4 regions of the Bacillus sp. FAU20 genome follow, and region 2 is predicted to be linked to each of the others. Evidence: riboswitches for the same ligand, from Rfam matches in the RefSeq annotation. Region 2 holds a riboswitch; each other region holds the start of a gene.
What was found. Region 2 has a riboswitch for S-adenosylmethionine ahead of AC0OM3_RS19895 (bifunctional O-acetylhomoserine aminocarboxypropyltransferase/cysteine synthase). Riboswitches for the same ligand answer to the same signal wherever they lie in the genome.

Region 1: it holds a riboswitch for S-adenosylmethionine, as region 2 does, so the genes downstream of both, AC0OM3_RS17415 (Na+/H+ antiporter NhaC family protein) here and AC0OM3_RS19895 (bifunctional O-acetylhomoserine aminocarboxypropyltransferase/cysteine synthase) in region 2, are expected to answer to the same signal.
Region 3: it holds a riboswitch for S-adenosylmethionine, as region 2 does, so the genes downstream of both, AC0OM3_RS09220 (hypothetical protein) here and AC0OM3_RS19895 (bifunctional O-acetylhomoserine aminocarboxypropyltransferase/cysteine synthase) in region 2, are expected to answer to the same signal.
Region 4: it holds a riboswitch for S-adenosylmethionine, as region 2 does, so the genes downstream of both, AC0OM3_RS09670 (M20 family metallopeptidase) here and AC0OM3_RS19895 (bifunctional O-acetylhomoserine aminocarboxypropyltransferase/cysteine synthase) in region 2, are expected to answer to the same signal.

Annotation. Positions count from the first base shown of each region.
Region 1 covers NZ_JBVYHY010000021.1:708,000-712,196, reverse strand. The annotation lists gene gltP (glutamate/aspartate:proton symporter GltP) at 1-713, shown strand, start outside; gene AC0OM3_RS17420 (ribonuclease FAU-1 family protein) at 782-1,300, shown strand; SAM riboswitch class I at 1,421-1,526, shown strand; gene AC0OM3_RS17415 (Na+/H+ antiporter NhaC family protein) at 1,621-2,937, shown strand; gene AC0OM3_RS17410 (lmo0954 family membrane protein) at 3,120-3,476, shown strand; gene AC0OM3_RS17405 (PspA/IM30 family protein) at 3,524-4,186, shown strand.
Region 2 covers NZ_JBVYHY010000022.1:313,922-318,118, reverse strand. The annotation lists gene AC0OM3_RS19905 (transcriptional regulator YeiL) at 15-686, opposite strand; gene AC0OM3_RS19900 (YjjG family noncanonical pyrimidine nucleotidase) at 795-1,490, shown strand; SAM riboswitch class I at 1,673-1,777, shown strand; gene AC0OM3_RS19895 (bifunctional O-acetylhomoserine aminocarboxypropyltransferase/cysteine synthase) at 1,870-3,168, shown strand; gene metA (homoserine O-acetyltransferase MetA) at 3,152-4,057, shown strand.
Region 3 covers NZ_JBVYHY010000011.1:156,868-161,064, reverse strand. The annotation lists gene AC0OM3_RS09245 (short-chain fatty acid transporter) at 1-47, opposite strand, end outside; partial or broken gene AC0OM3_RS09240 (TIGR00366 family protein) at 171-297, shown strand; gene AC0OM3_RS09235 (hypothetical protein) at 338-691, opposite strand; gene AC0OM3_RS09230 (NAD(P)H-dependent oxidoreductase) at 688-1,263, opposite strand; gene AC0OM3_RS09225 (SWIM zinc finger family protein) at 1,287-1,676, opposite strand; gene AC0OM3_RS09220 (hypothetical protein) at 1,941-2,198, opposite strand; SAM riboswitch class I at 2,299-2,397, opposite strand; gene AC0OM3_RS09215 (hypothetical protein) at 2,529-2,720, shown strand; gene AC0OM3_RS09210 (YwiC-like family protein) at 2,751-3,473, opposite strand; gene AC0OM3_RS09205 (ECF transporter S component) at 3,656-4,197, opposite strand, start outside.
Region 4 covers NZ_JBVYHY010000011.1:246,783-250,979, forward strand. The annotation lists gene AC0OM3_RS09665 (AAA domain-containing protein) at 1-1,432, shown strand, start outside; SAM riboswitch class I at 1,508-1,609, shown strand; gene AC0OM3_RS09670 (M20 family metallopeptidase) at 1,698-2,903, shown strand; gene AC0OM3_RS09675 (MDR family MFS transporter) at 3,228-4,197, shown strand, end outside.

The DNA of each region.
Region 1 (4,197 bases), on a different contig from region 2:
ACGTAACAAACCAAGTTATGAAATTTGCACCATTTGGTGTGTTTGCACTAATTGGTGTTACAGTTTCTACATTTGGTCTTGCTTCATTAATTCCATTAGGGAAATTACTAATTGTCGTATATGGAGCAATGATTTTCTTCGTAGTAGTTGTCTTAGGACTTACAGCGAAAATATTTGGAATTAATATTTTCCAATTCTTTAAGATTTTAAAAGACGAGCTGATTTTAGCGTATTCTACAGCAAGCTCAGAAACAGTTTTACCAAAAATCATGGAGAAAATGGAGAAATTCGGTTGTCCGAAAGCAATTACATCTTTCGTTATTCCGACAGGTTATTCATTTAACTTAGATGGATCAACTTTATATCAAGCAATTGCGGCTATTTTCTTAGCGCAAATGTACGGTATTGATTTATCTATTACACAACAAATTACATTATTGCTTGTATTAATGGTTACATCAAAAGGTATCGCAGGTGTACCGGGCGTATCATTCGTTGTATTATTAGCGACACTTGGTACAGTAGGTATTCCACCTGAAGGCTTAGCGTTCATTGCTGGTATTGACCGTATTTTAGATATGGCTCGTACAGCAGTTAACGTTGTAGGAAACTCTTTAGCAGCTGTAGTTATGTCTAAGTGGGAAGGTCAATATGACGCTGAAAAAGGACAAGCTTATTTAAAAGAGATTTCTGAAAAGGGTCAAGCGGCTTAATTATAATATGAACAAGCTCTCACATAATATGTGGGAGCTTTTCTGTATATAGAAGAGGAGCAGACATAATGAAACGTAAATATGGTGACGGTTCTTCGTGGAAGAGGCTAATAGAGAAGGGTTATACGGTTAAGCAAGTGGAAGAGGGGATGCTCGGAATACTGGATATAAAAAAGGTGAGGAAGCCTAGTTGTAAAGAATATGATGGTGAAGAACTTTGTATTGCAGCGGATCAGTATATGTGGATTCAATATTTCATAGACGGGAAAAACTTTGCGATTACCGCTATGTTAGATGATCAGAAAAAATTAGTGCAATATTATATCGATGTGGCGAAAGAATATAAAATAGACGATCGTGGTTTACCTTATTTTGATGATTTATATTTAGATGTAGTATTATTATCTAGCGGTAAGGTGTATGTATTAGATGAAGAGGAGCTAGAGGATGCTTATAAAAGTGGCGATGTCACGAAGGAAGAGTATGAGTTAGCTTGGTACACTACGAAATGGATATTAGCTGCAATAAAAAATAGTGAATTTTATTGGATTTCAATATTAGAAGAAGAAATCGAAAAGTTAAAATGATTGTTGTATTCACATTTTTGTATAATTACCAAAAAAATCTATACAAAAAACAATTGACTTTTGTTTTGTAAGCGAGTAAAGTTAGGAAAGAAATTATTATTAAAAAATAAATATGAAACCTTCTTATAAAGAGAGGCGGAGGGACTGGCCCTACGATGCCTCGGCAGCGGACTCGATTTCAGAGTGCTGTGCCAAATCCAGCAAGCGTGTGCTTGAAAGATGAGAAGAGCGTTTCTTATAGATGTATAAGACCTCTTCTCATTGGAAGAGGTCTTTTGTTATTCATTAGAAAAAGGTTGAAACTAGGGAGAGATGGTACTTTGAAAGAAACGAGAGGAAATGGTTTAGCTTTATTACCACTTGGGATATTTTTGGCGCTATTTATTGGTTCTGGAATTATTACAGGTGATTTCTATAAATTGCCGATACTTGTAGCGATTTCAATTGCTGTAGGAGTCGCTTTAGTGATGAATCGTAAAGAAAGTTTTAATGTGAAAGTCGAGCGGTTCGCTAAAGGTGCAGGAAATCCGGATATTATGATTATGGTATTAATTTTTGTGCTTGCAGGTGCATTTTCTGAAACTGCTAAAGGAATGGGCGGAGTAGACTCAACTGTTAATTTAGCGTTAACTATTTTACCGCCAGGATTTATCATAGCTGGAATCTTTGTTATTGCTGCGTTTATTTCATTAGCGATGGGAACTTCAATGGGAACAATTGCAGCATTAGCACCGATTGCTGTAGGTATTAGTGGTCAAACTGATATCTCAATTGCGCTTGCGATGGCTACTGTTGTTGGCGGAGCGATGTTTGGTGATAATTTATCATTTATTTCAGATACAACAATCGCAGCTGTTCGTTCACAAGGAACAGAAATGAAAGATAAGTTTAAAACGAACTTTTTAATTGTATTACCAGCAGCTATTATCACAATTGTACTATTAGTAATAGTTACTTCAGGAAGTGATACGCAGGTTAAAGCGCATAGCTTTGATTGGATAAAGATTTTACCGTATGCAGGAGTACTTATTACAGCGCTACTTGGCTGGAATGTACTTATTGTATTAACTGGTGGAACTGTACTATCTGGTGTTATCGGTCTTATAGATGGAAGTTACACGTTAGAAAGTTTCTTTAAAAGTGTAACGACTGGAATGGGCGGTATGATGGAGTTAGTATTACTTGCTATATTAATTGGCGGTATGGTTGAATTAATCCAATATAATGGTGGTATTCAATATTTAATGAATGTATTAACACGTAATATTCGTTCGAAAAAAGGAGCGGAATTTGGTATTGCTGGTTTAGTGAGTATGACAAATATGTGTACAGCGAATAATACGATTTCAATTATCTTTACAGGCCCGCTTGCAAAAAATATTGCAGATCAATATGAAATAGACCCTCGTAAATCAGCGAGTGTATTAGATCTTTTCTCATGTTGTGTGCAAGGATTAATTCCGTACGGTGCCCAAATGTTAACGGCAGCAGGATTTGCAGCGTTATCTCCGGTTGAATTGTTACCATATGCATTTTATCCAATCTTAGTTGGAGTATGTGGGATTGTTTCTATTTTAATTGGGTTTCCAAGGTTTTCGAAAGTAGCTGAGAAAAAAAAGTATCATAAAACAGCTTAATTTAATATGAATGTTAGTAATTAAAAAAACGTGCAGAGAATAGACTCTGCACGTTTTTTTGCGTAAAGGGCTGAATATGACTCGGTCTTAAGTCTGAGTTAAAAACGGTTCTTAAGCTCGTTATGGAAAGATGAAAAAATAGTTAAGATAAGAGTATCAAATCGAAGGGAGGCAAGCACAAGATGAAACAATTTCTAGCGTTTATCGCAGCCGGTATTTTGGCTTTAATTGCTCTTGGTAGTCTTGCTGGTATTGTAGGGTTCGCAATCGGAGCAGGAGTTGTATATTGGAGCTATAAATCATTTGTGCGAGCTAAATCATTTTTTGGAAAGTTAGCTTGGGGTATTGTTGGTTTAATCGGTTTATCCATTGCACTTTCTCATTCGCCAGCATTAATCGGTATCGCTGCTTTAGTGGTTTTATATTACGGATACCGTGAGTGGAAAAAAGAAAAAGATGTAGTTGTTGAATCTGCTCCAGAAAGTTCTAAACCATATAGCAACTTTGAAGATGAGTGGAACAAATTAATGAAAAATTAAAACAATAAATCAAATTATAAATAAAGTAGAAGAGAGGAAGATTTATAATGAAACAATCTTTATTCGGACGTGTACGCGATGCAATTTTAGCTGATTTTCATAACGTGTTAGATGAGAAGGAAAGAAAAAATCCAATTGCGATGTTAAACCAATATTTACGTGATAGTGAGCGCGAAATAACAAAAATTGAGAAGTTAATTGAGCGTCATAAAACATTAAAATCTAACTTTGCTCGTGAGCTTGAGCAAGCGCGTTATTTCGTTAATAAAAGATCAAAGCAAGCTATCATTGCTCAAGAAGCAGGCGAATTACAATTGCATGAACGTGCTTTAGAAGAGGTAGCTTATTATGAAGGGCAAGTAACTCGATTAGAAGAAATGTATGCAGGTGTTGTAGAGCAAATTGATGAGTTAGAGCGTCGTCTTTCTGAAATGAAAAATAAGTTAAAAGAAATGCACGCAAAGCGTATGGAACTAATGGCACGTGAAAATATGGCACATGCAAATCGTCGTATGAATACTGCGATGCATAAAATGGATGAAAATAATCCGTTCTTACGATTTGAAGAAATTGAAGATCACATTCGTGACTTAGAAACTCGTATGAATGAAGAGCATGAGCGTGACACATTTGATATGAAAATTGCAAAACTTGAGCGTGAAATGAAAGAAAAGAATGATATATCGTTAACGAAAGAGTTAACAAAATAATAGTAGTATAT
Region 2 (4,197 bases):
TTAATGCTGTTTTTTTATATTTTTAGTTCATCAGCAAGTTTTTCTAATGTATTTCGATCTTGTATATAATATGTTCGGCCTTCTTTTCTTAAATAATTTTGTTGGCAAAACTGATTTAATACATATAAAAGATGACGGTAGCTGACATTTAAATATTCCGAGGCCTCGGTATGCTTTTCTATATAACAATTATTTTGCTCTGTTAATAAAATAAAAGCAGCTAATCGATTTTCAAAAGGATAACTATAGTTTTTTGCGTAATTTTCAGTGCGAGTAATTGTCTTTTCTCCAATAAATTTACATAAGTGCTGTAAAAACGTTGCATCTTGTAATAAAAGTTGCTGACAATCTTTAAGAGGAAGTGCCAAACATACACAATCTTCTAGTACTTCAACGGATTTAGTAATATTTTCTACTCCTATTAATCCTAATTCTCCGATAAAAGATGGTGCTTGAATAAAGTTAATTAATGAAACCTTCCCGTTTTGATGACTCATATATATTTTTGCTTTCCTAGAAATTAAGTAATAGAGATAAGGGAGAGCATTTCCTTCGCTACATATCATCTCTTTCGTTTGAAAAGAATGCAGCTCTACATATGGCAAGACATGAAATGAAAATGGGGTATGGAATTGATGGATTCGCATGTATTGATAAATTTCTTCCTCATTTTTGCTGATTTTCATATTTTCACCCCCCATGTATAGTATGAGATATCTCCTATTATCTTTACAAGAAGGAATGATACGATTTATGTAAATTTGTTTTTGTAGAAAAGAGAGTGTGAGGGGTTTATGAAAAAATACAAAATACTATTATTTGATGTAGATGATACATTGTTAGATTTTCACAAGGCAGAAAAAGAAGCGTTACGTATGCTGTTTGAAGAGAAAGGGATTCCTCTAAGTAGAGAGGTCGAAGCGCATTATAAAAAAGTTAATAAAGGTCTTTGGGATGCTTTTGAAAAAGGTGAACTATCACGCGATGAAGTTGTAAATACACGATTCTCTCTGTTGTTTAAAGAGTATGGAGAAGAAGTAGATGGGATATTATTCGAAAATAATTATCGTAGCTACTTAGAAGAAGGAGATCAACTTATGCAAGGTGCGTTTGAATTTATAAATCAAATTCAAGGGGAGTATGAATTGTATATAGTGACAAATGGTGTTTCTAAGACGCAAGATAAACGTTTGCGTAATGCAGGGTTACATTCATTGTTTAAAGATGTTTTTGTTTCTGAAGATACAGGTTTTCAAAAGCCGATGAAAGAGTATTTTGATTATGTTTTTGAACGGATTCCTAACTTTGCACTTGAAGAAGGGCTGATTATTGGAGATTCATTAAGCGCTGATATTAAAGGTGGATATGTAGCGGGAATTGATACTTGTTGGTTTAATCCAGAAAGAAAATTAAATGATAGTGGGATTATACCGACATATGAAGTGCATAATTTTGAAGAATTATACGCTCTATTAAAACAGTTTGTTTAATGAAAATAGATGATTCGGGTTTATTTTACATGAATCATTTTTTTCTAAGGTATTTTTCGAGTTAGTATGGAATATAATTCTTTTGTTGCTTTATATGAAACTGTTAACATTTATTTTAGAACATTCAGAAAAACTGTTTGACATTAGGAAATTATTGCTATAAAATCAACGGTAATTGCATAGTCTTATCAAGAAAAGGTGGAGGGACAGGCCCGATGAAACCTTGGCAACAGCCGTATAACGGAATTGTGCCAAATCCTGCAGGTAGTAATCCTGAGAGATAAGAAAGAGCCTTTAGAGCGTGTTTTCAAACTGCTCCTTTCTTGTTTTCAGGAAAGGGGCAGTTTTTTATTTTGTATAAAAGAAAGGAGAATGAGAGATGGGAGAATCATGGGGAAAAGGAACGATTTGTGTGCAAGGTGGCTATACGCCAAAGAATGGTGAACCACGTGTTTTACCACTTTATCAAAGCACAACGTATAAATACGATACTTCGGATGATTTAGCAGCTCTATTTAACTTAGAGGCAGAAGGATATATTTATACGCGTATTGGAAACCCTACTCTAGCCGCATTTGAGCAGAAGTTATCAGATTTAGAAGGCGGTGTAGGAGCTGTTGCAACGGCTTCTGGGCAAGCAGCTATTATGCTCGCCGTTTTAAATATTTGTAGTAGTGGGGATCATTTACTTTGTTCTTCAACGGTTTACGGGGGAACGTTTAATTTATTTGGAGTGAGTTTGCGTAAACTGGGCATTGATGTTACGTTCTTTAATCCAAATTTAACGGCAGATGAAATTACGGCGCTTGCTAATGACAAGACGAAACTTATCTATGCAGAATCGTTAGGAAATCCAGCGATGAATGTTTTAAATTTTAAAGAATTTTCAGCTGCTGCTAAAGAATTAGAGGTACCTTTTATCGTTGATAATACATTAGCAACTCCTTATTTATGCCAGGCGCTTGAACATGGGGCCAATATTATTGTTCATTCTACGACTAAATATATCGATGGGCATGCGAGCTCCTTAGGCGGTATTGTAATTGACGGTGGAAACTTTGATTGGACAAATGGGAAGTATCCTGAACTTGTTGAACCAGATCCAAGTTATCATGGTGTAAGTTACGTTCAAAACTTTGGTGCAGCAGCGTATATTGTGAAAGCACGTGTTCAGCTATTAAGAGATTATGGAAATTGTATGAGCCCATTCAATGCATATATTAGCAATATTGGCTTAGAAACATTGCATTTACGAATGGAACGTCATAGTGAAAATGCTCTTGCAGTTGCTAATTGGCTTGCTAATCATGAACGTATTGAATGGGTGAATTATCCGGGCTTAGATAGTAATGAAAATTACTCATTAGCACAACAGTATTTGAAAAAAGGTGCTAGTGGTGTTTTAACTTTCGGTATTAAAGGCGGATTAGAAGCAGCAAAAGAATTTATCGCAAATGTAAAACTAGCAACTCTCGTAACGCACGTAGCTGATGCACGAACTTGCGTTATACATCCTGCTAGTACGACGCATAGACAATTAAATGCTGAAGATCAGCGTTTAGCTGGTGTTACATCTGATTTAATTCGTTTATCGGTTGGTATAGAAGATGTTTCTGATATTATTGCAGATTTGGAAGCAGCTCTAGTTGGAGGCAAAACACATGCCGATCATAATTGATAAAGATTTACCGGCTCGCAAAGTGTTGCAAAAAGAAAATATTTTTGTAATGACGAAGGAGCGGGCAGAAACACAAGATATACGTGCTTTAAAAATTGCTATATTAAATTTAATGCCAACGAAGCAAGATACAGAGGCGCAATTACTTCGCTTAATTGGAAACACACCGTTACAATTAGATGTTCATTTGCTTCATATGGAATCACATCTATCTCGTAATGTAACGCAAGAACATTTAACAAGCTTTTATAAAACGTTTCGTGATATTGAAAATGAAAAGTTTGATGGGCTTATTATTACAGGAGCGCCAGTGGAGACCCTTGCTTTTGAAGAGGTAGATTATTGGGAAGAGCTTAAACATATTATGGAGTATTCAAAAACGAATGTAACATCTACGCTTCATATTTGCTGGGGAGCACAGGCTGGTTTGTACTATCATTATGGCGTTCCAAAGTATCCTCTTAAGGAAAAAATGTTCGGTGTGTTTGAACATGAAGTTTGCGAGCAACATGTGAAACTGTTACAAGGGTTTGATGAATTGTTTTTTGCCCCGCATTCTCGTCATACAGAAGTACGAGAGAGTGATATTAGAGAGGTGACAGAATTAACACTGTTAGCAAACTCTGAGGAAGCAGGTGTTCACCTTGTTATTGGGCAAGGAGGAAGACAAGTGTTTGCGCTTGGGCATAGTGAATATAGTTGTGACACGTTAAAGCAAGAATACGACCGGGACCGCCAAAAAGGGTTAAATATTGATGTGCCGAAAAACTATTTTAAGCATAATAATCCAAATGAGAAGCCGCTTGTACGGTGGAGGAGCCATGGGAATCTATTATTCTCTAATTGGCTGAATTATTACGTGTATCAAGAAACCCCTTATATATTGTAAAGAAAGATTGTGTAACACGTGGTAACGTTTTCCTTGTAAAGATTAACCTTTATTTTTCCGAATGTTCAAAATACATTGTTTTTCAGGTTTTTTACTCATATAATTTCATCTAAACACAATTTTTGAGGGGTGGAAAGTAC
Region 3 (4,197 bases), on a different contig from region 2:
TCTTTCTTTTCTGGTTCTGAATTTGTCTCCATTAAGGAATGTTTCATAAATATTCTCCTTTCTAAATTTTAATAAGGTAAATATAAATAACATTCCACAAAAGAAAATAAAATCCTTTTGCACTTGCTGCATATTAATCAACTAGATCAATATTCAAATACCGTTTCTTTCAACCTTTCTGGGCATTACCAGCATTAGCGATAGCTGGTTTAGGTGCTCGTGACATTATGGGATTTTGTGTTGTGAACTTACTATATGCGGGTTTTATCATTTAGTCTATACTTCTTATTTATTTAAACGAAAAGCTAGTTTTATACTAGTTTTTTTACATAATAAATCATTTATTTCCCATGCAATTTATAACTGTATTCCACTCTACGTCCTTAAGATGTAATGCCTCAAACGCAAAAAAATCTTCACACACTTTTTCAATTAGATATGGATTTTCCCTCAAAAAATTCCACTGTAATACTTTAGGAAGAAAATGCATTTCATATTCTTTACTTCCCCGTACTACCTCATCAACTTCTCTTTCACAAATTCCTTTTATCAAGTAGTCATTTCTTAACTCAATTTGAATTTGTTGAAATGTATCGCTGCATTTTTTCAATTGAAGTAAACGCGTAACATACTTCCGAAAAAGTTCGCCATCATACTGAACACAGTTTATAATACGGTCGACTTCATTCATAATGTACGAGCCTTTTCTTCTATTTGTAATAACCATTTTTCACGCTTTGATACTTTACTCGTTTTCACAGATTGAAACACTGACCGTTTTATATCGCGAATGCCACAAAAACGTAAAACACCTCTCTTCATCATAATCCAATCTGCTGATCGATATAACAATGCGACGTACCATAGAGGCGAGTCTAACGTATTAATAACCCACGCTTTTTTCCCTTGCAATAATCCTTTCGGCAGAACCCCTTCATATTTATAAGCAAATCCAGCTACGAAAATACGATCGATAAATCCTTTTAAAATTGCTGGCATCCCCCACCACCATATTGGATAGATGAATAAAAGTGTATCTGCTTCTTCTACTAACGTTCTGTACCGAGCTGTTTCTTCTTCATTTACTAAATCACGTCTTTTCTTCTCTTCATGAAATACGAGGACTGGATCAAATTGTTCTTTGTATAAATCAAGTACGGTAACTGAATGATTTGTTTCCTGTAGTCCTTTTTGCACATGATTTAAAATCGCCGCGTTAAAACTTGAAGGATTAGGATGAGCGTATACAATTAGTACATTCACTACATAACAACTCCCTCTATAAGTTAAAGTTTCCCCTTCTTTAACAACTTCTCTACAATTTGCACGTTTTTCGAACTTTGTAATAAACGGTTTAATACAGTAAGTAACTCTTCCTTTTCTAAATCTTTCAGTTTCTCTTTAACTGCACTCTCACCAGTGCCTTGAATATCATAAACAACTGCCGCCATACGTTTACAATAATTTTCATAGGGACACTCACAGTTACTTTCTGAAAAATCTTTGAGGTCGATAACGACTTCATAATTTCCTGCATTACCATTCACAAAAGCAAATACTTTATTAGCATGTACTTCAACATCTTCTACATGTCCATCTTCATAATATTCATATCCTCTATCAATAATATATTTCGGAATATGCCTATATAGTTCTTTTATTAAATAAGCATACATAACAACACCTCTTCCTTTAATTCCCTTTTGACTTCTAGAGCCCCTGCATGTTATTCTAATAACTGTCAAATAGCAAGTCTATATGACAAAATGACTGACACCTATTCGGCGAAGGTGTCTCTTTTCATTTGCAGCCGATATGAATTGCCTCTTTCAGGCACATTCAATTTTTGACACTACACACTCAACACCATTCCCTGTATCAGGCTGCTTTAGCAGTCTTTTACTCTACATACTCCGTTATTTTAAGAAAAAAAAGAGAGCTTAGCTCCCTTTTCTCGCCTTATACAATACCCCTTTTTCAGCATAGAGATATTCATCAGCTAATGTAATTTTCCCATCCAGTTTTAGTTCGTCTAATAATCTTGATAAATAAAATTGATGCAACATCTTTTTCGTGAATTTTCCTTCATGATGCGAAACGATATGTTCTTGAATATCTAACAATGATATCGGCTTATCTTGCTCTATCATATATTCATAAACTGTACTACGCAGTTTTACGTATTTTTCGAGTGTCACAGTAATGCGCAACCCCTTTCTTCTTAATATAAATTTTCGTAATCGGTTTTTTTGCAATAAAAAAACCTCTCCGATAAGAAGAAGTTACGTATATATCTTCGTCTTATCTCCCAGAACAAATATGTTCTGCTGGAATTAGCACCTGCATCGCGGTTGCTGGGTTTCATCGGGCCAGTCCCTCCACCTCTCTGGATAAGAAAATATTCACTTAATTCTTACTATACGTAATTCCACTTTAATTGTCAAACAAATATAATAAATATAACAAATTATATTTTCTTCCTTACTGTTCATACTACCCATATACGAACATGCAAGGAGGATTATGAAATGCATCAAAATGCTCGCGGATATGTACAAGATTCTTTTCAATCATTACAAGAAGCTAAAAATTGTTTAGAAGAAGCGCTCGAAACAGTTGAAAAAGATTTTAATCGCGCTCGTATTGAACAATCACTTTATGCTGTTGAACAAGCTATTCAACGTTGCGAGTACACCGTTCACATTTTAGAAAAAGATTAAAAACTTCCCATCAATTGATGGGAAGTTTTTTCAAATGGCATACTTCATAATTATTGCCGTTATGATTAAAAAATATACAGAATTAGCAATTTCTAAAATTCCTACTTTTATAATAGAAATTTTTTTGCCATACAACACAATTGCTCGAATGACACTTGGTATAAAAATAAGAGAACACCACGGATTAATCGCAAATACAATTATCGTTAATAAGATATGATATCCCCAAGATATAAGACGATACTTCGGGTTATTTTTTTCACGAATCATCGTTTTCACATAGAACGTACTACCTAAAAAGTATAAAAATGAAATAAGTGCAATGAATAAAGCTGTATGATCGATTTGCTTCATTGAAAAGTAATAACTAATTAACCCACCGATACAAAACACAATGATTGCACAAATATCATTTAATAGTGCTCTTTCATTTTTTTGACGGGCGTAATACATATTCACTATAAATAATGGAATCATTACTATTACGAATAAAAGAATTCGCCACTCATATAATAAAGAAATCATCCCAAATAGGAACGCAATAATGAAATAAACAATGGCAGCTTGTAAAAACTCTTTTTTTCGTCTTTGCTTTATGTACGTAAGAAATGGATACGTGGCTAAATAGATAAAAAACCACGCTAAAAACAATGGAATATGATAAATAGTAGGTTTCCCAAGTATGACACTTAATAAAAAAGGAATAACAAGCATGGCCCATGCACCATGTTGCTTCGGAATAACTAACTTCATTAACTATACACCTCACTTTTGAAAAAAGTTCTCACCTACCATTATACAAATAATTTTATATAATAACGGATGCATATTAAATCAATTTTTTGACAAAAAAATGCTCCTTACAATATGTAAGAAGCATGAAAGAGGCAAACGAATATGTAAGTCGCGACCCTACCTTATATGAGTATGCTTTTCTATGTCACGTTATGCTCATCTAATATACCGTATTTCTTTTTAAATCTTGTAAGAATCGTAATCCAAGATGTACTAAATAGTAGTAAGAAAATAACATTCGAAATCGCATGGCTCAAATCAAAGTAAAAACTTGCGATATAATACGAAATGACAGTTTCCCACGTTGCTTCTCGTATAAAACCGAGAAGGCCCCAGAAATTCATAATCCAGCCAAATAAAAAGCCAACAATTACTCCGTAAAGAAGTCTTCCCCATAGCTTTTTCATAAAAAATGTATTACGAAGTAGACCTGCTATAAAACCAATCATACCCCACGAAAACATTTGCCACGGTGTCCATGGACCTTGTCCTAAAAAAATATTGGATACGATTGCTGCTGTAGCACCAATCATAAAACCAGTTTCACTTCCAAATACAATTGCAGAAACGATAATGACAAAAGAAGTTGGTTGTACACTTGGTAAAATAGAAAATGGCACCCGGCTTACTGCTGCAATTGCCGCTAATACAGCAACGAGAACAATTTCACGTGAAACAAACA
Region 4 (4,197 bases), on a different contig from region 2:
TGCTGATAAGAAGCGTATACAAGAGATTGAAAGTGACCTTCGAAAGCAAAAAGCAAAAATTAAAGAAGTAGAAAAAGAATACATTGAAAATGCGAAAGTAATCGGCGCGACTTTATCGAAATGTGCCATTGATTCACTGATTTATGAGCGTACATTTGATTTAGTTGTCGTAGATGAAGTGAGTATGGCATATGTTCCGCAAATCGCATTAGCTGCTTCACTTGGAAAACGTATCGTCGTTTGTGGCGACTTTTTACAATTACCTCCAATTGCGATGGCGAACCATGAACTTGTTCGCAAATGGCTCGGGGAAGATATGTTTTACCATGCTGGGATTGTTGAGTCTGTTAATAAATCAGAAGCACATCCGAACCTATTTATGTTGCAGGAACAAAGACGTATGCATGCGGATATATCGAAGTTTACGAATTCGTTTATTTATAAAAATAGAGTATACGATCATCCGTCTGTTTCAGAGCGTAAAGAACTTGCGCAATTGCAGCCGTTCGCAAATGAGGCGAGTGTTTTATTCGATACGAGCTTAATGGGAGCCTTTTCTTTAAAAGACGCTGCATCTGGTTCACGTTTTAACATTATGTCTGGTTTAGTAGCAATGCAAATGATGTTAATCGGATTGTTAGATGGTGTTCAATCGATTGGTGTTGTGACACCTTACAGGGCGCAGTCACGCTTTTTATCGACGTGTATTAGAGAAATGTTGCAGAGAACGAAATATCAAAACATACCAGTATTAGCGGCAACAGTTCATAAGTTCCAAGGTTCTGAAAGAGATATGATGATCTTTGATACGGTTGACAGTTATCCGCAAGAACGACCTGGCGTATTATTCTTTGATCACAAAAACCATCGCCTCGTCAATGTAGCAGTGACAAGGGCGAGAGGGAAGTTCATTCAATTATCAGATTGCCATTATATGCGTAAAAACCTTTCGAGAAAACAAGCATTATCACAATTAACAGCTCATATAGAACGTCACGGAGATGTGTATGATCGCACGACATCAAGACAATTGTGGGAACGGAAAATTTCAAAACGTTTACGCTGGTTTATGGAAATGAATCTTGAGGAAACGAAAGGGTTATTAAAAGATATTTTAGCCGCAAAACGAAAAATTATTATTTCACTTCCAAGTACAAAACAAGTGGATAAGCGAGTATGGCAAGCGTTAATGCGTACAAATGCGCAAATAACAGTTTATAGTGATGGACCAGTTCCACTGAAAAATGTAAAGTTACAAAGACAAAATAAAGCATTCCCATTCTTAGTAATTGATGATGAAATCTTCTGGGCAGGTGCACCGCTTACATCTCAAATGATGTTTGAAGGTAGTACGGAATTTCCGTACGTATGTGCAAGACTGCAAGCACCAGAAACAATTGGTGTATTAAAAGGATTTTTAGATATTCGGTAAATTCGGATAGGAATTCCTTGACTTTTAATCGGAATGAACTTAGAATGAATGTAATTTAATATAATTTTATGAAAATTCTTATCACGAGAGGTTGAGGGACTGGCCCTATGACACCTCGGCAGCGGATTCGTTATGAATACTGTGCCAATTCCAGCAAGGTAACTTGAAAGATAAGAAAGAAGCTCATTTTGACTGTATATACAGAAGCCTCTTTCTATCTTTTAGAAAGAGGCTTTTTTATGTGAAAATAAAAGGAGGAAGAACAATGGGAGCGACAGGAGTAGCGTCACAAAGAAAAACAATTAAAGAGAGTATCGAAAGAAATAAGGAAAAGTACATAGACACAAGTCATGATATTCATGCGAATCCGGAGATTGGTAACCAAGAGTTTTATGCATCAAGAACGTTAAGTTTATTACTGGGTAGTGCAGGATTTCAACTGCAGCACAATATAGCTGGACATGAAACGGGATTTATCGCGCGAAAAAGCTCTGGAAAACAAGGAGCGGCAATCGCATTTTTAGCTGAGTATGACGCTTTACCAGGACTCGGTCATGCGTGTGGTCACAATTTAATCGGCACCATTAGCGTTGCAGCAGCGATCGCATTATCAGAAACGCTTGAAGAAATTGGCGGGGAAGTTGTCGTGTTTGGAACACCAGCTGAAGAAGGAGGGCCAAACGGTAGTGCGAAAGCGAGTTATGTAAAAGCTGGTTTATTTAAAGACATTGATGCGGCACTTATGATTCATCCGAGCGGAAAAACAGCGACAACAAGCCCTTCACTAGCAGTCGATCCACTTGATTTTCATTTTTACGGAAAAACAGCTCACGCCGCAGCTTCACCAGAAGAAGGAATTAACGCATTAGATGCGGTTATTCAGCTCTATAACGGTATTAACGCACTTCGCCAACAACTTCCGTCAGATGTGAAAATTCATGGCGTTATTACAGAAGGCGGAAAAGCACCTAACATTATTCCTGACTACGCCTCAGCAAGGTTCTTCATCCGTGCAGCAACGCGAAAAAGATGCGCGGAAGTAACAGAAAAAGTAAGAAACATTGCTGAGGGAGCAGCGTTAGCAACAGGTGCAAAAGTAAAAATCCATCAATTCCAAAATGAAATCGATGAATTACTCGTAACAAAAACATATAACGATATCGTAGCGGAAGAACTAGAACTATTAGGTGAAGATGTAAACCGTAAAGAAAGAGTAGGGATCGGTTCAACCGACGCAGGAAACGTAAGTCAAGTCGTACCGACAATTCATCCGTACATTAAAATCGGACCAGATGATTTAATTGCACATACGAATGAATTTAGAGAAGCAGCACGTTCAGAACTTGGAGATAAAGCATTAATTACATCGGCAAAAGCATTAGCAAATACGGCGTATCGATTAATTACGGAAGAAGGGTTGTTAGAGAAGGTGAAGGAGGAGTTTAGAGAGGCACAGAGGAATCAGGGGTAAGGCGCTTTTTCGAATATAAATCTAATTCATATGCAGAAATAATAGAAAAGAACATTGAAAAATCAATGTTCTTTTCTATTTATGAATCATTTATTTCTTTAGTGATATCTTGAATCTGGTCTAGTCTAGTTTAATAGTAACGGTGATCTGTGAGTTCAAATTGCATTAAAGGATAATAACTAGAGAATGTGTTGTAATTAAAATTTATATTTCTATATTAATTTGTAAAATAAATTCACTTTATGTTATTATATTTCCCTTGGACTGACAGTTTATAGAATGTATAGTGAATATTTGAAAAGTTAAAATAGGGGATGTATTACGTTGAAATGGTTATCTTGGGACAAAAATTTAAAAACTAGATTGATTGGCGAAACTATGTTCAATACATTGTTTTGGATGTATTTTCCGTTTATGGCAATATACTATAGCGATGCTTTTGGTAAAGCAATTGGCGGAATTTTAATGGCAATTATACCTCTTGTAGGCATAATAGGTAATTTGTTAGGTGGATATTTAGCTGATCGATTAGGGCGTCGACCTGTCATGCTATTAGGCACAATCATACAAGTAGCAATGTTTGCAGTTTTTGCTTTATCTCATTCACATTGGATTAATTATTTAGCCTATATCGGTATTGGAATTAGCGGGGCAATATACAGTCCAGCAAGTTCTGCAATGATAGCTGATATAGTGCCAGAAAAGGATAGAAGGGTGGTCTTTGCCACTTTTGTTACAGCAAATAATATTGGTGCTGTATTTGGACCAGTGTTAGGTTCATTTTTCTTCTTTCATTATCGAAGTGAATTGTTATGGACTTGTACAATTGTTACATTTATTTATTTTATAGCAATCTATTTCATAATTAGAGAAACGCTGCCCGAAGCTTCTAAAAATGATGGAGATAACAATCCAATATCAAAAATCTTTAAAGAACAATGGAATAATTATATGAAAATTTTTAGTGATAAAATTTTCTCTCTTTACATATTTGCGGGAGTTTTGATTATGATAGCTTTCATGCAGCTAGATCTTTATCTTGCATTATATGTAAAGGAATTTGTACCAACTCAATCTCTTTTCTCATGGAGTACTGGTTCATTCTCTTTGAGTAATACTGAAATTTTCGGATGGATGATGGGGTTAAATGGCATTTTGTTTGTTTTATGTTCTTTACCTGTTGCAAAATATTTTGAGAATTGGAGCGACCGAAACGTTTTAATTGTCTCTAATATATTATTTGGAATGGGTATGTTTTTAATAGGGTTAACAACGAATATATGGCTACTATTTG